Regions from separate parts of the Endozoicomonas sp. genome, predicted to be linked through region 4. Evidence: predicted binding sites of a transcription regulator. Region 4 holds the regulator's gene; each other region holds the start of a gene.
What was found. The regulator FNR, encoded in region 4, switches genes on or off when oxygen is low (the NO sensors DNR and NnrR bind a similar motif). The targets are predictions, from matches to a motif close to TTGATNTANATCAA.
Positions count from the first base shown of each region.

Region 1: ubiU (ubiquinone anaerobic biosynthesis protein UbiU) is a predicted target of FNR. The motif match lies at 1,294-1,307, and genes of this name have one in related genera.
Region 2: ACOCLE_RS18745 (DMSO/selenate family reductase complex A subunit) is a predicted target of FNR. The motif match lies at 1,680-1,693, and genes of this name have one in related genera.
Region 3: nagE (N-acetylglucosamine-specific PTS transporter subunit IIBC) is a predicted target of FNR. The motif match lies at 1,182-1,195, and genes of this name have one in related genera.

Region 1 is NZ_OZ239981.1:2,545,444-2,548,617, forward strand. Features, by position in the region: gene ACOCLE_RS11355 (U32 family peptidase) at 1-75, opposite strand, end outside; gene ubiU (ubiquinone anaerobic biosynthesis protein UbiU) at 232-1,239, opposite strand; gene thpR (RNA 2',3'-cyclic phosphodiesterase) at 1,364-2,005, opposite strand; gene menE (o-succinylbenzoate--CoA ligase) at 2,129-3,174, opposite strand, start outside.
Region 2 is NZ_OZ239981.1:4,155,295-4,158,468, forward strand. Features, by position in the region: gene ACOCLE_RS18745 (DMSO/selenate family reductase complex A subunit) at 1-1,580, opposite strand, end outside; gene ptsP (phosphoenolpyruvate--protein phosphotransferase) at 1,810-3,174, opposite strand, start outside.
Region 3 is NZ_OZ239981.1:4,159,553-4,162,726, reverse strand. Features, by position in the region: gene nagA (N-acetylglucosamine-6-phosphate deacetylase) at 1-104, opposite strand, end outside; gene nagB (glucosamine-6-phosphate deaminase) at 106-906, opposite strand; gene nagE (N-acetylglucosamine-specific PTS transporter subunit IIBC) at 1,296-3,074, shown strand; gene ptsP (phosphoenolpyruvate--protein phosphotransferase) at 3,071-3,174, shown strand, end outside.
Region 4 is NZ_OZ239981.1:567,972-571,145, reverse strand. Features, by position in the region: gene hemN (oxygen-independent coproporphyrinogen III oxidase) at 1-981, shown strand, start outside; gene fnr (fumarate/nitrate reduction transcriptional regulator Fnr) at 1,687-2,409, shown strand; gene ACOCLE_RS02520 (adenine phosphoribosyltransferase) at 2,489-3,046, shown strand.

The DNA of each region.
Region 1 (3,174 bases), 2.0 Mb from region 4:
AGCAACCTTTTCATAAAATGAAATAACTTCTTTTTTCGGCCAGAAGAACAGTAATGGGCCAAGGGTAATCTGCATAGTTTATTCCATATCTGCTCCGGGAATTACTCGGAAGCGCGATCTGCTCAACACAAAGTCACGAAGGCACAAAGGGTTAAAAGCCTTCTTTGTGCCTTCGTGCCTTTGTGATTCAAAAAAGTCCAATCAGAGCACAAGGTACTGACAACAATACAATTACTGCCAGGGACGGTTATAAGCACCCAGTGTTGTCTGGCTACCTTCTGATAGACGAGAAAGGCCATTCATCCAGCGTTCATTCGTCATGAAAGAGCCTGGATTGGCCTTGTAATGATCCAGTGCTTCCCGCCAGATTCTCACCACTTCTGCCACATAAGCCGGGCTTCGCTGGCGGCCCTCAATTTTGACCGCACTGATACCGGCCTGATGGAGCTGAGGAATCAGATCCAGTGTATTGAGGCTGGTAGGCTCTTCAATGGCATGACTGACTTTATCATTCACCTTAAAGCGCCCCTTACAAAGGGTTGGATACCCGGCCTGTTCATCGTTATCAAAATGGTCGATTAACAGACCTCCCAGTCGGGTTTCCATACCATTGGCTGTTGTCTGCCAGCGCACAGCGGATGCGGGAGAACAGGCACCTGCTGTGTTAGGTGATTCTCCTGTGACATAGGAAGAGAGAATGCAGCGCCCTTCCGCCATGATGCAAAGACTACCAAAGGCAAATACCTCGAGTTCCACCGGACTTTTCTGGGCCAGTCGCTCAACCTGTTTTAACGACAGCACCCTCGGTAATACCGCACGTTTGATACCAAAATGGTCATGATAAAACGACAGGCTGGCCTGATTGGTGGCAGAAGCCTGGACAGAAAGATGAAGATTCAGATCTGGATATCGCTTGCTGGCATAGTCCAGCACGCTAATATCGGCAGCGATCAGCGCGTCGACACCGAAGTCGGCACACATATCCACTGCTTTTTTCCAGCGGCTCCAATTGGTCGCCTGAGCATAGGTGTTGACTGCAACAAACAGTCGAACCTTTTTGCCACGGGGGTTCCTGTGAACGTAATCCAGCGCCTTCATTGCCCGCTGATCTGAAAAGTTGAGACCCGCAAAATGCCGGGCATTGGTTTCATCCCGGAAGCCGATGTATACGGCATCAGCACCATTATCAACAGCTGCTTTGAGGGAGGGGAGGTTACCGGCAGGACACACCAATTCCATATAGAATTATCCAGTAGTTTTTTTGCAGCATATCATGCTGAACAAAAAACCAACTTGATGCTTATCAACAGATACTCATGGAATAGGCATCAATACTTAAGTAGTTATCTACCAAGTGCTTTTCTTATGCACTAATAGCAAAGGGTTGTAACGGGAAAGTGTGTAGAGTTTTGTATCTCGTGCCAGCTGAAGTGCTCTCACTTTCCATCAATACTATTTCACCGACTGTCATGCGGTAACTGGGTAGATTAAAATACTGGCTATGGGTTACATGCCGAGGGTGCTTGAATCGACCTAATGTGACATGTGGTCGGAAATGCCGGGTTTCTGCACTGAAACCAGATTGCACAGCAGCCTGTTCACAAATATCCGAAAGCCGCTTCAATTCCTGTCCTGAATGCATCTCCAATGCAAGCACTCTGGGCTGTCTTCCATTTGGAAAGAAGCGAAAACAGCCAGTCATACTATCAAAAGTATGGTAATCGTTCAGAACCTTCTCAAGGTTACCAATTAACTGCTGTAATTGACGGGGGGAGCTATTCCCCAGGAACTTAAGGGTAATGTGTTGCTGCTGGGGGGCGACCCAGCGCAAGTCATGAACGTGGCCTTCACCGGCTCGATGAATAGCCTTCTTATGAAGCGTTGCAGCAAGTTCAAGAGGAAGCTTTACTGCAAGAAAAGCTCTTACCGGGGAGTTCTGGGGCAGCGTCTCATCATAGGAGGTCAGGTCACTGGGGGCGTTGTAGCTAATGTGATTATTTTTCATATTATTCTAACTTCAACGTCTGACTGCTAAATTCAGACCAGCTGCACCCTGCAACTTGGTCTGGCTAAGTTTGTTGAACCTAGTCTAGTACATTGCTGGCAGAATTCTGCCTGTATCGTAGTATTATTCCAAAAGTGCCTGAAAAAAGCGGCGATTAATCTTGATACCTGATTCTGCTATCTGCTCAGGAAATAAACGAATATGTACTGGTACTTTGAATTTAGCTATCTTGCCTGCCAGCCTCTCTTTTGTAAATGATTCATTCAGGGTACCATCCACAGTCTGAACATAAGCGACAGGCCGCTTCCCATACTCAGGGTCCGTCATTGAAACGACCACAGCCTGGACAATTTCAGGAAAGGTCAGCAAGGCCTGCTCAATCTCTTCCGGGTGAATGTTCTCCCCTCCCGAGATCAACATATTATCCATACGGCCACATATCTGTAACTGTTCACCAAACCAACGTCCTTTATCACCGGTGTAAAACCATCCACGAGCATCCGACAATGGAGTCACTTGCCCATTTTGAAAGTACCCCTTTGCCAGGGTTTCTCCGCGCACCTGAACCTCACCTTCCTGAGAAAGACGAACCTCACGCCATGGCAATACCGCTCCGGAAGTCACACCACTGTCGGTAAACAGCGGCTCTCCGGTACAAATCTGAGAAGCCATCTCGGTCATACCATAAGTCGTTAGAACAGTGACGCCCTGTGCTTCTACCTCCTCCACCAGCCTGGGGGAAACAACGCCTCCGCCCAGCAGAATATAACGTACTCCCACATCATAGAGAGACAAGCCAGATTGGATTAACCTGAACAATTGTGTATTAACCAGGGAAAGATGAGTCAGCCGCTTCCTGGCCAGCATTTCATCCAGAGGCAGTTTACGTTCAAACAGCACCATTGTGGCACCAGCCAGCAGACAACGCAGAACAATAGCCAGTCCACCCACGTGAAACAGTGGCAAGGACAATAACCAGGTATCGCCATAGGTTAATGGCAACGTATGCATGGAGCCCAACGCACTGAAATAATGATTTTTATAACTGTGAGCTACCGCCTTTGGGATGCCCGTCGTTCCAGATGTTGCAATCAGGTCGTAAATGGCTTCAGGACTGATCTCAAGAGACTGAAGACCACTCTCGGCTCGAGGCCGCACCTCCGTCCGGC
Region 2 (3,174 bases), 2.5 Mb from region 4:
ATCATTTCGCACTTGCTGTCATCCTGAAGAATCTCATGAGTGCGATTGGTATCCGCATGCTGATTGATGATGCAGTTGCCCGCATAGTTCCAGATAAACTTGATCGGCTGACTCAGACGTTCAGCACCACGAATACCATCAGTCTTGTCAGTCATCTCATCATGACGGGTGATGGCATCAGTCCACAGGAACATGGGGATGGATGTTTTAACCGGGTTACTCAGCGTCGGGAATGCAGCAAACGGCATGGAGTAACTGCCTTCACGGGCACCTGTACCACCACCAGGAAGACCCACATTGCCAGTCATCACAGCCAGCATACAGATGGCACGACTGGCCTGCTCACCATTGGCAGTACGCTGAAGCCCCCAACCCTGCATGATGTTACAGGGTTTGGTCATGGCAATTTCGCGCGCTAGACGAATGATGGTTTCTGCAGGTACAGAGGTAATTTTTGCCGCCCACTGAGGGGTCTTTTCAACACCGTCTTTCCCTTGGCCCAGAATATAGGATTTCCAGGAAGAGCCTTTCGGCGCAGTGGCAGGCAGAGAACTTTCATCGTAGCCGACGGTGTACTTGCTCAGAAAGTCGTTATCTACCAGGTTTTCAGTAATCATCACCCACGCCATACCTGCTACCAGCGCGGCATCAGTGCCAGGACGCAGAGGAACCCACTCATCATTGGCTCCCAGGGTCGTGTCCGTCATGCGCGGATCAAAGGTGATCATGCGTGCATTACTGCGCTTACGGGCTTCAGCCAGGTGATAAATAACACCGCCGCCACTCATACGGGTTTCTGCCGGGTTATTACCAAAGTTGACCACTAGTCGTGTATTTACCAGGTCGGAAGTACAGTTGTTACCGACCCAGCTACCACCAAACATATAAGGCAGGCTGACAGCAATCTGAGCAGTACTGTAATCACCGTAATGGTTAAGATAACCACCCCAGCAGTTCATCAGACGGGCAATTGGTGTTGCAGCAGGCGGCCAGGACTTGGAAACCGTACCTCCCAATGTGCCAGTACAATAGTTGAGGTAAATGGCTTCATTGCCATATTCTTTTTTGATGCGCTTGAGGTTGTCAGCAATGGTGTCAAACGCTTCATCCCAGCTGATGCGCTCAAATCGACCTTCACCACGCTTACCCACACGCTTCATTGGGTATTTCAGACGGTCAGGGTTGTAGACGCGCTTGCGGAAAGAACGGCCACGGAGACAGGCACGAACCTGGTGGTCACCATAGACATCTTCACCGGTGTTATCGGTTTCGGTATGGATGATAACGCCGTCTTTTACCTGATGACGCAGTGCACAACGGGAGCCACAGTTTACCGTACAGGCAGACCAGACTGATTTGATCTCTTCAGCCGACGCAGTCTCTACAGCAGAGGATGCTGAGGCCTTCAGAGGCAGTGTATTGGCAGCAACCACAGCTGCACTGCCTGCAGCGGTTCCCCACTTCATAAACGTTCTTCGCTTCACGGTGGAAGCAAGTGCCTTATCCACAATCTCTTTCATCGATATCGCCGTCGCAAACCCATCATTAACCATGGTCGTGATCACAGACTGCTCAGACAATTATCAATTTCTGCCTTCCCTGCAGACATAAAGGTGTGAACAAAAAAGTGCCGACGACCAAATAGCGGGCATCATAATTGGATATCTATTAACCAACGGATGATCTGGATCAAAGCCCTATGACTTATAGTGTAATTACGGATCAGAGAGGAAATTTTCATATCACAGATGGCAATAAAAAAGCCCCATGGTCAAACCATGGGGCTTTCAGAAAGACCGTTATCTGCGATCAGGCAGTCAAACGTCTTACGTCTTCTACTGAATCAAGAGTCAGTGCTTCACGAGCCAGGCTCTGGCACTGCTCATAGTTCAGGCTGCGAACACGGGCCTTAACCACCGGGATTGCCGGCACGCTGATGGACAGCTCCTGAACACCCAAGCCGACCAGAATGGGCACTGCATTCGGGTCACTGGCCAGGCTTCCGCAGATACCTGTCCACTTGCCTTCTTTATTAGCTGCTTTCACCGTCATATCAATCAGGCGCAATACGGCAGGGTGAAGACCATCAACACGGGCAGCCAGTTTTGGATGACCACGGTCAACTGCCAGAGTGTATTGAGTCAGGTCATTGGTACCAATGGAGAAGAAGTCCACTTCTTTGGCGAAATGATCGGCCAGCAGCGCAGCAGAAGGCACTTCAATCATGATACCCACTTCTACGGTTACGCCTGCCTTCTCCTGCTCTTCCAGCACCAGCTTTTTCACAGCACGGAATTCGTCCAGAGAGCTGATCATCGGGAACATGATACGGGCATGACCGGCATGAGCAGCCTTCAGGATCGCACGAACCTGCTTACGCAACATGGTCGGACGGTTAATACCGATACGCACACCACGTTCACCCAGGAATGGGTTCTCTTCCCTTGGCAGCGGCAGATAAGCCAGAGGCTTGTCACCACCTACGTCCAGAGTACGGATAATGACCGGACGATCTTTACCCATAGCACCCAGAATACCTTCATAGGCTTTTACCTGCTCATCCATGGATGGCTCGGTAGCACGCTCCATATAAAGGAACTCGGAACGCAGCAGACCAACCGCTTCAGCCCCCATTTTGACCGCTTTTTCAGCGTCATCCTGGTTGGCGATATTGGCAGCGATCTCAACATGATGACCATCCAGAGTCACCGCAGGCTGATCAGCCACTTTCAGCGCAGCCTCGTGTTCAGCTGCAGCACGCTCCTGGCGGGCAACCGTTCTGGCGATCTCTTCCTGAGTAGGATTCACCAGCATGTAACCCTTATTGGTATTCAGGATCACATCGGTACCGTTCTCGTACTGACGAACACTGGCCGGTACATTCACCAGGTAAGGAATATTCAGTGAGCCAGCAAGAATGGCAGCATGGGAAGTAGCACCACCATGCAGGGTAACGATACCGATAACCCGCTTGCGATCCAGTGTCACCACTTCAGAAGGCGTGATGTCTTCCAGGCAGAGAATCGTATTTTCAGGCAGCTGATCGGTACCACCCTCAACACCCATCAGGTAGCGCAGAACCCGAAGACCAACGTCTTCTACATCAATGGCACGGGCCGCCAGCATCGGGTTATCCAGCTTGCGCATTTCATCCGCTTCTGCCAGAAAACTTCT
Region 3 (3,174 bases), 2.4 Mb from region 4:
ATAATGATGGTATCAATAGACGATTGCTCTGGATCACCGGTTAGTGGTTTGAAATTGACCAGGGCATAGGTCTTTTCCGGGCTGATGACTAGATCCGCAGACATATCAAAAGTCCTTGATGTTTTCAGACTCAATATCCTGGAAGTAGCGCAGAGTGCGAACTTTCAGGTCCAGAGTCGCAGGATCATCACAGATCATCATCGCTTTTGGGTGAAGCTGGAGGGCTGAGATTGTCCACATATGGTTGACTGATCCCTCAACCGTGGCCTGAACGGCACGGGATTTATCAGAACCAGTAGCCAGAATCATCAGCTCACGGGAGTCCAGAACCGTTCCTACACCTACAGTAAGTGCCAGTTTTGGTACCTGACTGATGTCCTGATCAAAGAAGCGTGCGTTGGCTTCACGAGTTTCAGTGGTCAGAGTCTTCAGGCGGGTACGGGAGGATAGTGAAGAACCTGGTTCATTAAATGCGATGTGCCCATCGTGTCCGACACCGCCCATGAACAGCTCAATGCCGCCATAGCCTTTAATCGCTTCTTCATAGCGCAGGCACTCGGCTTCCAGGTTTTCGGCATTGCCATCCAGGAAATTGATGTTCGCCGCCGGGATATCGACATGATCAAAGAAGTTACGGTGCATGAACATCCGGTAGCACTCAGGATGGTCAGCAGGCAGGCCAACGTATTCGTCCATATTGAAGGTAACAACATTGGCAAAGCTTACTTCCCCTTCCTTGTGCAGGCGAACCAGTTCCTGATAAGTCGGGATTGGTGTGCCGCCGGTAGGCAGGCCGAGTACAAAGGGGCGCTCAGGAGTCGGATTAAATGCCTTGATACGGCTGACAATGTATCGGGCAGCCCAACGACCAACTGCTGGCTTGTCTTTCAGAGGTATAAAGCGCATGTCGTAAACTCCATATGGAAGAGTAGCTGTGCTCGATCAGTCTGCTGGTAAGCTGACCGGTTGTCTCATCAGCGGTCTGAATTATTCAGTGTCGTGTAGTTTGAAGTATACGACCTGCAGTGCGTTCTGAGTGAGAATCCGGTAGCAGAATTTCGAATGGCTTCTCTAATCTGCTCAGGGGAACTGTGATGTTATTTATCATAGCTTATTTATTTTTCAATGAAAAATAAAGGCGGTTTACAATGTGCTCAACGGGTAGAAAATGTCGTCAAATGATGACCTGAGTCAACTTATTTGGGTTTTTTATTTTTTTTTGAAAAATAAATCAGTAAGATTTAACGGCACACAGATAGACACTCTCACTATAAAGAATTAATGGTTGATCAATCATGAACATCTTGGGTTACTTGCAGAAACTCGGTAAGGCGCTGATGCTGCCTATTGCCGTTCTTCCTGTCGCAGCCTTGCTGCTCCGTCTGGGCCAGCCTGATTTGCTGGATATTCCCTTTATGGCGCAGGCGGGTAACGCGATTTTCAGTAATCTGGCGCTGCTGTTCGCCATGGGTATTGCAGTAGGCCTGGCGGTTGATGGCGCCGGTGCTGCAGCGATCGCTGGTGCTGTTGGCTTTTTTATTCTGAAAGCAACGACGGCAACCATTAATCCTGACATCGATATGTCCTTCTTCGGCGGTATCATCAGCGGTATCGTTGCCGGTCATTCCTACAACCGTTTTCATGCGGTATCGCTGCCAGCGTATCTTGGCTTCTTCAGCGGCAAGCGTCTGGTACCGATCATGACCGGTCTGTTCATGCTGGCGATCGGCTGGGCCTGTGGTTATATCTGGCCTGCCATTCAAAATGGAATTGATGCTTTTGGTCACGGTGTTGCCGGATCTGGCCCGGTTGGTCAGTTTGTTTACGGTACCCTGAACCGTGGTCTGATTCCTTTTGGTCTTCATCACGTTCTGAACTCTTACTTCTGGTTCGGTCTGGGCGACTTTACCAATGCTGCCGGTGACGTAGTCAACGGTGACCTGCATCGCTTCTTTGCTGGTGACCCAACTGCCGGGGTGTTCATGACCGGTTTCTTCCCTGTCATGATGTTCGGTCTGCCTGCTGCAGCTCTGGCCATGTACCTCACTGCTCATAAGAGCCGTCGTGCACAGGTTGGTGGTGTTCTTTTCTCTGTTGCCCTGACTGCATTCCTGACCGGTATTACTGAGCCTCTGGAATTCATGTTCATGTTCCTGGCTCCTGGCCTGTATGCCGCTCACGCTGTGCTGACCGGTGTTTCTCTGGTCGTTACCAATGCCATGGGTGTTCTGAGTGGCTTCGGCTTCTCCGCCGGCCTGTTTGACATGGTGCTAAACTGGGGTCTGGCAACTAACCCATGGACTCTGGTTATTATTGGTCTGGCATTTGCTGCCATCTACTTCTGCGTTTTCTACTTCGCCATCAAGATGTTCAACCTGAAAACACCAGGTCGCGAAGATGAAGACGACAGTGCTGTGGAAGTAGAAGCATCCGTGGTGGACAAGCAGGGTATGAGCGACAACGCTTACCAGGCTCGTCAGTTCACCAAGGCGATCGGTGGTCTGGATAACGTAACCAACATCGATGCCTGTATTACCCGTCTGCGTCTGACCCTGAAAGACCCGTCTGTTGCTGATGAGAGTGTCATCAAGGCGCTGGGTGCCAGCGGTATGATTCGTGTAGGTGAGAAAAACCTGCAGATTATTCTTGGTCCACAGGCTGAAATCATCGCCGGTGAGATGAAGAAAATTGCGGCTACTGAAGATCTGAGTACTATCCAGTTACCTGGTCAGGCTCAGGAAGTAGCGGCGACTGTTTCTCATGGGACAGTGAAGAAAGAAGTGGAAGTAAAACCACTGGATAATGCTCTGTTTGCCCGTCAGTGCCTGAAGGTACTGGGTGGTCATCAGAACGTTACTCAGATTGATGCCTGCATCACTCGTCTGCGTCTGACTCTGAAAGACGCTTCCAGCGTCAGTGATGACAGCATTAAGGCTCTGGGTGCAACTGCGGTGGTACGTGTGGGTGAGAAGAACCTGCAAATCGTCGTTGGTCCTCAGGCTGAAATGATTGCTGATGAAATGAAAAAGATCCCGGTGACGGACGATCTTTCCAATGTTGAGGTTTCTGCATGACTCTCCTCAAAAATGAGGGCAAGCCTTGCCAACTGTCACTCGTTGCTCCTCTGTCTGGAATGCTGTTATCCATCGAGGAATCAGCTGACCCGGTATTTGC
Region 4 (3,174 bases):
ACCCACAGCGATACCGCAGACTACTCCATTGAGCTGGATCCAAGGGAAGTCGACTGGCCCATGATGAGTACGCTGAGAGATCTGGGCTTTAACCGAATCAGTATGGGCGTTCAAGACCTGAACCCAATAGTGCAGAAAGCCGTCAATCGGGTACAACCTGAAAGTATGATTCAATCGGTTCTTGATGCCTCCAGGGCAATGGCGTTCCGATCCGTACACATGGACCTGATTTATGGCCTGCCCTTCCAGACAACGAACAGCTTTATGGAAACCATTGAGCGGGTGATCGATATGACCCCGGATCGGTTATCACTGTTTAATTATGCGCACTTGCCACACCGCTTTAAGCCACAGCGCAGAATTAATGATCAGGATCTGCCGGCACCTGAAATGAAGCTGGAGATTCTTCAGCAGGCCACAGAAAAACTGCTGGATCAGGGATACATCTACATCGGCATGGATCACTTTGCCCTGCCAGATGATGAACTGGCCATTGCCCAGGAAGAAGGCACTCTGCACAGAAATTTTCAGGGTTATACCACCCACAGCCACTGCGACCTGATTGGCATGGGCGTTTCCTCCATCAGCCAGGTAGGCGACACTTACATTCAGAACAGTACTGATGAAGCCCAGTACTACTCCATGATCAATGAGAAACAGCTGCCGATGGTACGCGGACTGAAGATGACGAATGACGACAAGGTTCGTCAGGCAGTGATTACCCAGCTGATCTGCCACTTCAAACTAAGGTTCAGCGATATTGAAGAACAGTTTGGCATTCAATTCAGAGATTACTTCCGTGATGAGCTGGCCAGACTTGAGCCGATGATGGCAGACGGCCTTGTCAGCCTGAGTAGCGATGACATACTGGAAGTACTGCCCAAGGGAAAACTGCTGATCCGTAACATCTGCATGCAGTTTGACCATTACCTCAATCAACCCGAGATGAAAGAAAAGCCTCTGTACTCCAAGGTCATTTGATACATAAAGGGTTCCGTAGTTGTCACAAAACTTCGGAACCCTTTTCCAGCCACACAAAGCAACCACTGAAACAATTCTGCAAGAGTTGCCCCCCCCCCCACTCGCCTACCACTTATCAGAAAAAAACCGAAACTGACTACTATTTGTCACCACTCTCACATTGATTTACTTGAAACATAAGTGCAAAATCTGCCAGGTCAGTCAAATACCATGAACGAAAATTCAATCCTGTGACACAAGACAACGTCAGATTGATTTTCCAGGGATAAAGACATACAACCACCAGGAGCAATGACCGGTACTAAGTAGCTGACCATATGGAATCGAATATTTCTGGCTACTTGGGCAGGGACTATGCGAGGCACAACGGAGGGAGCATAGCTGTAGCTATGTGACCGGAGTTGTAACGACGCAGAGTGTCGGCACAAGGAGTCAGAAATAAATGGTTTCATATGGTTAGCTACTTATTATCAGGGTCAGCCCTGAGCTGGATAGACGACACAGCAGATGAAAGCTCATCGGAACATCCGCAGATTATGACGCCCTGCTGAAGCAGCACTAAACCCCTACTTTAGGTCTGCCCAGTTGCGTATATACCTGATTTACAGTCCGGTAACACTTTCCATAAAATGGTGTCGAATTTCGCAAATACGACTTTGAGGCCTCTCAATGACGTCAAAGCCCAACGTCCGACAGCCGAGCCATGTGGCCTGCAGAGACTGCAGCCTCAGCTCATTGTGCCTGCCACTGGCACTAAGCATTAAGGATATTGATCAGCTGGATCACATCATCAAGCGTGGGCGTCCTTTGAAAAAAGGCGAACACCTGTTTCTGGAAGGCGACCCCTTCACCAGTGTCTTTGCTGTTCGCTCAGGGGCTATCAAAACCTACACGGCTACCAATGAAGGTGAGGAACAAATCACCGGATTTTACCTGCCCAGCGAAATTCTTGGCCTGAGTGGCATGGACACCGATACCTATCCGGTTTCTGCCCAGGCAATGGAAACCACCATGATCTGCGAGATTCCTTTTGAACAACTGGAAACCCTTTCGGATCAGTTTCCGGAACTTCGTCGGCATCTGATGCGTCTGATGAGCAAGCGTATCCGTGAAGATCAGCAAATGATGATGCTGCTCTCCAAGAAAAACGCAGACGAGCGTATTGCCACGTTTCTGATCAACCTGGCCAGCCGTTTCCGCCGTCGTGGTTTTTCTTCCCAGTCGTTCCGACTCTCCATGTCGAGAAACGAAATGGGGAACTACCTGGGACTGGCTGTAGAAACGGTGAGCCGTGTATTCACCCGCTTCCAGAAGAATGGTCTGATCTCAGCCGTGGGTAAGGAGATCGAAATTCGCAACTCGGTTGAGCTCTGCGCACTGGCCGGCGGAAAAACGCTGGAGCCGAACCAGATTGCCACCAGCGCCTGACTTTATTCCCTAAAGAAGCTACCCTTTGAGGTGGCTTCTTCCTTTTATCCCATTGACTGATAGCGGCATGCTCTCTCCCATGCATACAAACGAAAGCTTATCCGTTCAGGAATATCTGCAATCCCAAATCAGAACCATACCGGACTGGCCTCATGAAGGTATCCTGTTCAGGGATATCACCACGCTGTTTGAAAACCCGGAAGCATGGCGCAAGACCGTCGATGTCATGGTTAAGCGTTATGAGAACCAGACTTTTGATCGTATTGGTGCTCTGGATGCCCGCGGCTTCCTGCTTGGCTCAACACTGGCCTATATTCTGAACAAGCCACTGGTGCTGTTCCGTAAGAAAGGCAAACTGCCTGGAAAAACCATCAGCGTAGAGTATGACCTTGAGTATGGAAAAGCAGTGCTGGAAATGCATGAAGACACCATGAATGCCGGTGAAAAAATCCTGTTGATGGATGACCTTATCGCTACAGGCGGCACATTGCTGGCAGCTGATCAGCTGGTCCGAAAAGCCGGAGCCAGCACTCTGGAAGCCGCTGCCATCATTAATCTGCCCGACCTCAAGGGTGCTGACAAGCTGAACGCAGCAGGCATTCCAACCTATACCCTGTGTGATTTTGAAGGCGAATAAGGCCATCATCAGTTCAGAATTTCAGGGATGATACGATATCTCTCATAGAGCCGACGCCTATCTTCCAGAGTCGGCTCCATGATCCTGTCCGGCAGGCAGGCAGAGAAGCCCTTAGCCGGAAGATACTT